2 linked regions of the Thiosocius teredinicola genome follow. The protein of the gene in region 1 binds, or shares a complex with, the protein of each later gene. Links are inferred from orthologs where the notes say so. Each region holds a gene or a part of one and is shown in the gene's direction. Other genes may lie near its edges.

What was found. The genes of interacting proteins can lie anywhere in the genome.
Region 2: the proteins of B1781_RS05845 (region 1) and xseA are in contact, whole or in part, in a cryo-EM structure (PDB 8TXR), measured with the Escherichia coli proteins. The link is inferred for Thiosocius teredinicola from one-to-one orthologs.

The regions. Positions count from the first base shown.
Region 1 is NZ_CP019936.1:1,191,387-1,194,756, reverse strand. What follows is about bases 1-2,789. They hold B1781_RS05845 (exodeoxyribonuclease VII small subunit), read left to right. Parts: upstream 1-1,169; coding sequence 1,170-1,409; downstream 1,410-2,789. Other genes in these bases: folE2 (GTP cyclohydrolase FolE2), read left to right, coding at 2,496-2,789; ispA ((2E,6E)-farnesyl diphosphate synthase), read left to right, coding at 1,399-2,301; B1781_RS05850 (CNP1-like family protein), read right to left, coding at 464-1,072; parE (DNA topoisomerase IV subunit B), read right to left, coding at 1-436. Also shown: more of folE2, read left to right, coding at 2,790-3,329; B1781_RS05830 (retropepsin-like aspartic protease family protein), read right to left, coding at 3,338-3,370. UniProt on the Escherichia coli protein: Bidirectionally degrades single-stranded DNA into large acid-insoluble oligonucleotides, which are then degraded further into small acid-soluble oligonucleotides.
Region 2 is NZ_CP019936.1:1,799,882-1,803,206, reverse strand. The notes cover bases 1-2,871. They hold xseA (exodeoxyribonuclease VII large subunit), read left to right. Parts: upstream 1-675; coding sequence 676-2,067; downstream 2,068-2,871. Other genes in these bases: der (ribosome biogenesis GTPase Der), read right to left, coding at 2,086-2,871; B1781_RS08760 (hypothetical protein), read left to right, coding at 281-610; guaB (IMP dehydrogenase), read right to left, coding at 1-43. Outside these bases: more of der, read right to left, coding at 2,872-3,325. UniProt on the Escherichia coli protein: Bidirectionally degrades single-stranded DNA into large acid-insoluble oligonucleotides, which are then degraded further into small acid-soluble oligonucleotides.

The DNA.
Region 1 (3,370 bases):
TTTTATCGCCGTCGGCGAACGCGATGTTGTATTCCTTGCCGTCGCGTTTGACCCACACTTCGAGGTGCTTCGACAGTGCGTTGACGACGGACACGCCTACCCCGTGCAGACCGCCCGAGAACTGGTAGTTCTTGTTCGAGAACTTGCCGCCCGCATGCAGCTTGGTCAGGATGACCTCGACCCCGGGAATACCTTGTTGCGGATGGATGTCGACCGGCATGCCGCGACCGTCGTCGCTAACCTCGATCGAGCCGTCTTTGTAGAGTGTTACCTCGATCTTCTTGGCGTGACCGGCGATCGCCTCATCCACGCTGTTGTCGATCACTTCCTGCGCCAGATGGTTGGGGCGTGTAGTGTCGGTATACATACCGGGACGCTTGCGTACCGGCTCAAGTCCGCTCAATACCTCGATGGCCGAGGCGTCATAGGCGCTCATCGTTCTAGGGATACCCGTGGGCGTGGATTACTGGGACATGAAATATTCGCGGCGGAACTCGCCGGTCAGGTAATCGCGAATCTCACCTGCCGTACGTGTTCCGCGGATACCGCAGAAATAGTCTTTCATCAGTTCGAAGCGGTAGTTGCCGTTGCGGTTGGCGTTGACGAACTGCCAACGCGGCCGCTTGGCCTTGGTGACCGGCGGATCGCGCTGCGGATTGGCGTAGGCGTAGACCTTGTTCTCACCGGTCGCACAGCGAAAACCTTCGAAGGTTCCGCTTTCCGAACCGGACTGGCTACGGATCCACAACCAGACACGGATCACATCGTCGTTCTCGTTGACATCGATCCGCGATTTGTCGATGAACAGGGTGAAGCCTTCCGGCAGCTGGTCGAGCTTTATCTGGCTCAGATTGTCCGGCTGCGGCACCGCCAGCACTTCCGTCTCATTCTCGATCCACGGGATGTCCTGGCTGTCGTCGTATTCGAACTCGCCTTTGCTGACTTCGTCGCGGTATTCGTAATAAGGATCGATGATGAGATCCTTCGCCGCGGCGTTCATAGGCATTAAACAGGTGAAGCCGGCGACGGTAATAACGGCGGCCAGCCATCGAAATCCGAGTGTATTTGTCATGGCGGCGATTTTACCGCGCGAAGGCGCCTTCTTGCATCCGTCGGGTTTACGCCGGACGCTCCGTTGCGTTAGCTTAGTCACATTGACAGGAAACGGCATGAGCAAGAAGAAAACCGAACCGGCATCGTTCGAAGAATCGCTCGCAGAGCTCGAAGCCCTGGTCGAAAAAATGGAGGGCGGCGAGATGACGCTCGACGAGTCGCTCGGCGCCTTTGAGCGCGGAATAGCGCTGACAAAACATTGCCAGCAGGCACTGCAGGCGGCCGAGCAGAAGGTCGAGATCCTCACTGCCAATACCCCCGACGCGCCCACCGAGCCGTTCGACAATGACGCTTGATCCGGCTTTCCAGGTCTTTCTCGGCGATTGCCGGGTGCGTGTGGAACGCGCACTGGATAGCTGGCTGCCCCCCGATTCGACACAGCCCACTAAGCTGCACAGCGCGATGCGCTACGCGACACTCGGTGACGGCAAGCGGGTGCGCCCGGTGCTGGTGTATGCCGCGGGTCAGGCGTTCGGCGCGCAGCCCGAATGCCTCGACGGCGCGGCCTGCGCGGTCGAACTGATCCACGCCTATTCGCTGGTGCACGACGACCTGCCGGCGATGGATGACGACGACCTGCGGCGCGGCCGGGCCACTTGCCACAAAGCCTTCGACGAGGCGACCGCAATCCTGACCGGCGACGCACTGCAGACCCTGGCGTTCAGGGTGTTGTGCAACGACGACAGCCTGTGCGTCGATCATCACGACCGGCTGCGCATGCTGGCCGAACTGTCTCATGCCAGCGGTTCGCGCGGCATGGCCGGTGGCCAGGCGCTCGACATGGAGGCGACCGGCAAGGAGATCGATCTGGCCCAGCTGGAAGCGCTGCACATCCACAAAACGGGCGCTTTGATCGTTGCCAGCGTGCGCCTCGGCGCCTATGCGGCCGGTGCCTCGCACGACGACCGGCTTGCCGGCCTCGAACATTTCGCCCGCTGCATCGGCCTGGCGTTCCAGGTGCATGACGACGTGCTGGATATCGAGGGCGAGACCTCTGTCCTGGGCAAAACCCGCGGCAAAGACGCCGCGACAGACAAAGCCACCTACCCGGCGCTGATCGGCCTCGACGGCGCACGCGACATGGCGGCCCGGCTGATCGACGAAGCGCTCGACAACATCGCCGGGTTCGACAAAACGGCCGATCCGCTGCGCCAATTGGCGCGCTACATCATCGGCCGCAAGCGCTAGCGGACGTCGGCAGGGCCTGCCCCCGATCCACTAATCCGCCCCCAAAACATAGCGATGGCGTCTTTTCCATTAGCGGGCGATAATACGCGGCTCCGCCACACCTTTTGCGGTGTTTTGTTGTGACGCCGGCGGCAGATATAATTCTGAGAAAATCACTCAACTATTGAGGTGGGACCGGGTCCCGCGAACTCGACATGACCGTAGCCAATCCGAAACCGACAATCGGTGCCGAGATCGAAGATGTGCAGAGCAGCGCGGATACCCGCCGTATTGCCATCAACAAGGTCGGCATCAAAGACATTCGCCATCCGGTACGCGTGAAAGACCGCACCGAAGGTGAACAGCACACGGTCGCCACGTTCAGCATGTATGTGTTTCTGCCGCACAATTTCAAAGGCACACACATGTCGCGCTTCGTCCAGATCCTCAATAGTCACGAGCGCGAGATCTCGGTCGAATCGTTCAAGGAGATGCTCAGCGAAATGGTCGATCGCCTCGAGTCCGAGCGCGGCCATATCGAGATGACCTTCCCCTTCTTCGTCAACAAGAAGGCACCGATCTCCGGTGTACAGAGCCTGCTCGACTACGAAGTGACCCTGATCGGCGAGATCCGCAACGGCAAGCCCGAGATGTACATCCGGGTGATCGTACCGACGACCAGCCTGTGCCCGTGCTCCAAATCCATTTCCGATCGCGGCGCACACAACCAGCGTTCACACGTCACGCTGACTGTGCGCACCTGTGATTTCGTCTGGATCGAAGAACTGATCGACCTGGTCGAGAAAGAGGCCTCGTGTGAACTGTACGGCCTGCTGAAGCGTCCGGACGAGAAGTACGTGACCGAACGTGCCTACGACAACCCCAAGTTCGTCGAAGACACGGTGCGCGACGTGGCCGCCCGCCTGAACGCCGACGACCGCATCTGCGCGTACACCGTCGAGGCGGAAAACTTCGAGTCGATCCACAATCACTCTGCCTACGCCCTGATCGAGCGCGACAAGGAAGCGGAACAAAAAGCCGCCGAGTAAATCGCCGCTCAGTACTTGGTGCGCAGGATCAGCAGATTCTC
Region 2 (3,325 bases), 610 kb from region 1 along the record:
CATCATCGAATGTCAGGGCTTCTTGGTCTTGGGCGAGGCGCATGCGTGTTTCCAACCTGGGGACTGAAGATAAGCTGAGCATTATAGGATTTGACGCATACTCGGTAAACTGGGTAGTCTCGAAAATGAGCCGCGGACCAGAGGTCCCAACTAGTCGCTTGGTGCCCTCACGCACCCGGTACGGAAACTGCGCGGCCAAAAGTCCGCAAAGGCACATGCCACGGTGTCTCACCGTAGGCGATTCGAACATAACAACAGCGTATTCAGGAGATGGAGTCACATGAAAAAAGTATTACTGGCGGCGGTTGTCGTCACCGTCGCGCTGGGTTTCGCCGGCTGTAAGAAACAAGAAACAAAATCTGCCAGCGGCGACAAAGGAACCTACGAAGCCGCATTGGCATCGGCCAAAGAAGAACAGAAGAAAGCGGCCGCTGCCGGTGGCGAATGGCGCGATACCGGTAAGATCATCCAGTCGGCCGAGAAAGCGGCAGCCGACGGCGACTACGGCAAAGCGACTTCGCTGGCCAGCAAGGCGGCAGATCAGGGCCGCTTGGGTCAGGAGCAGGCCGCCAGCCAGGTCAACTCGGGCAACCCGTCGTATCTTTACTGATCGGCTGCCGGAGCGCGTACACCAAGCCGGGCATTGCCCGGCTTTTTTGTGCATGATTGACGGCCATGAGCGCCGCCGATCCAACGCAACGCGATATCTTCACCATCAGCCGCCTCAACAGCGAGGTGCGCGCCGTCCTCGAAGGCAGCTTCCCGCTGCTATGGGTCGAAGGCGAGATATCCAACCTCGCCACGCCACGATCCGGCCACCTCTACTTCAGTCTCAAGGACGCACACGCGCAGGTGCGCTGCGCACTGTTCAAAGGCAAACGCCAGTTGTTGCGCTTCGAACCGGGCAACGGCGAGCAGGTACTGGCCCGAGCGCGCATCAGCTTCTATGAACCGCGCGGCGATTTTCAGCTGATCATCGAACACCTCGAACCCGCCGGTGCCGGTACGGCGCAACGCGAGTTCGAGGCACTGAAGGCAAAGTTGCAGGCCGAAGGCCTGTTCGACAGCGCACGTAAACGCGAGCTGCCCCTGTTTCCCCGGCGGGTCGGCATTGTCACCTCGCCCTCGGGCGCGGCCATCCGCGATGTGCTGAACGTATTCCGGCGGCGCGCACCGCACCTTCAGATCACCATCTATCCCGCCCAGGTGCAGGGCCAGAGTGCACCCGGCGAGCTGCACGATGCATTGCAACTCGCGCTGAGCCGCGCCGAATGCGATGTGCTGCTCCTCACCCGAGGCGGCGGCTCGATCGAAGACCTGGCCGCCTTCAATGACGAGCGGCTGGCACGCGCGATCGCCGCCGCGCATATTCCGGTCGTCAGTGCTGTCGGACACGAAATCGATTTCACCATCAGCGATTTCGTCGCCGATCGCCGGGCGCCCACACCTTCGGCAGCAGCCGAACTGATCAGCCCCGACACCGATGCGCTGCTGCGGTCGATCGACAAGCAACGCCAACGGATCATCGGGGCATTGCGGCGTTCACTGCAGGCCGAACGCCGGCAATTGGGCACGCTGGTGGGCCGTCTGCAGCGCGCCGCCCCAGCCAGCCGCCTGCGCCAGCAACAACAACGACTCGACAGCCTGGACCTGCGCCTGGCTCGCGGCATGCGTGCGGCACTGGCGCGCAAGCACAAGGACATCGACATGCTGTCGCAGCGCTTGCTCAGCCACTCCCCTGCGCGCCGCCTGCTGCTGCTCCAACAACGCTTCACGCCGTTGGCCGACCGCTTGAACCAGGCATGGCGAAGGGCTCACGAGAGACGCCATGCGCGGCTTTCCGCCAACGCCCGCCAGCTCAATGCGGTGAGCCCGTTGGCCACCATGCAGCGCGGCTTCGCCGTGCTACGGCGCGCCGACAAGAGCGTGGTGACGCACACCAGTCAGGTGGATGTAGGAGAATCCGTCGAAGCTCTGCTGGCCGATGGCCGGCTCGATCTGGAAGTCACACGGGTCAGCGAGCAATCGATTTTCAAGCCATTGGACGATGTGCAGGAGCAGGACTGACCCGCACGGCGAGCGGTATCACTTTTTGCGGCGCACGAACTTCATCATGCGCCCACGTTTCTTCTGTTGCCGATCGGTCAACTTGTTCTTGCGCCCGGCATAGGGGTTGTCGCCGGATTTGAACTCGATACGCAGCGGCGTGCCACGCAGCTTGAACACCGAGCGAAACCGGTTCATCAGGTAACGCTGGTAGGTCGCCGGCACCTCGGCGGTCTGGTTGCCGTGAATCACCACGATCGGCGGGTTCTTGCCGCCCTGGTGCGCATAGCGCAACTTGATACGGCGCCCGTGCACCAACGGCGGCTGGTGTTCGCTGACCGCATCTTCGAGGATGCGGGTCAGCTCCGGTGTCTTCAGATCACAGGTCGCCGCGGCATAGGCGGCGTCGACAGCCTCCAGCAGGTGGCCTACGCCGCTGCCGTGCAGCGCCGAGATGAATCGCCACTCGGCGAAATCCAGGAACGGCAGGCGGCGCTGCATCTCGCTTTTGATTCGCTCACGCTCATCGCCGCTCAGGCCATCCCATTTGTTGATGACGACGACCAGGGCACGGCCGCTGTCGACGATGTGCCCGGCGAGACCGGCGTCCTGGTCGGCGATACCCTGCTGCGCATCCAACACGAACAGTACGACGTTGGCCTGCTCCATCGACTGCAGCGTTTTGATGACGCTGAATTTTTCGATCGTTTCGCTGATGCGCGCGCGGCGCCTGACGCCAGCCGTGTCGATCAGCGTGTAGTGCCGACCGTTGGCTTCGAACGGAATGTGGATGCTGTCGCGCGTCGTGCCGGGCTGATCAAACGCCACCACCCGCTCTTCACCGAGCAGGCGGTTTACCAGGGTAGATTTGCCCACGTTGGGCCGACCCACCACCGCGATCTGGACGCCGGCGTCATGTGGTGCGTCGCCATCATCGCCGGGTTCGGGGAATGTTTCGAGGGCATCATCGATCAGCGAGCGCACGCCACGCCCATGGGCAGCAGCGATCGGCACCGGATCACCCAGGCCCAAGGCGTGAAAATCGCCGCTGATGCTGTCGTAGTCGAGGCTTTCGGTTTTATTGACGACCGCCACGATCGGCTTACCGGTACGCCGCAGACCTTCGGCGATGATCTCGTCGCCGCCGGTGACACCGTCGCGCGCGTCGAGCATAAAGAACACCAGGTCGGCCTCGCCGATGGCCAGTTGCACCTGCTTTTCCATCAGCATGTCGACGCCCTCGCGGTCGCCGCTGATGCCACCCGTGTCGACCACCAGA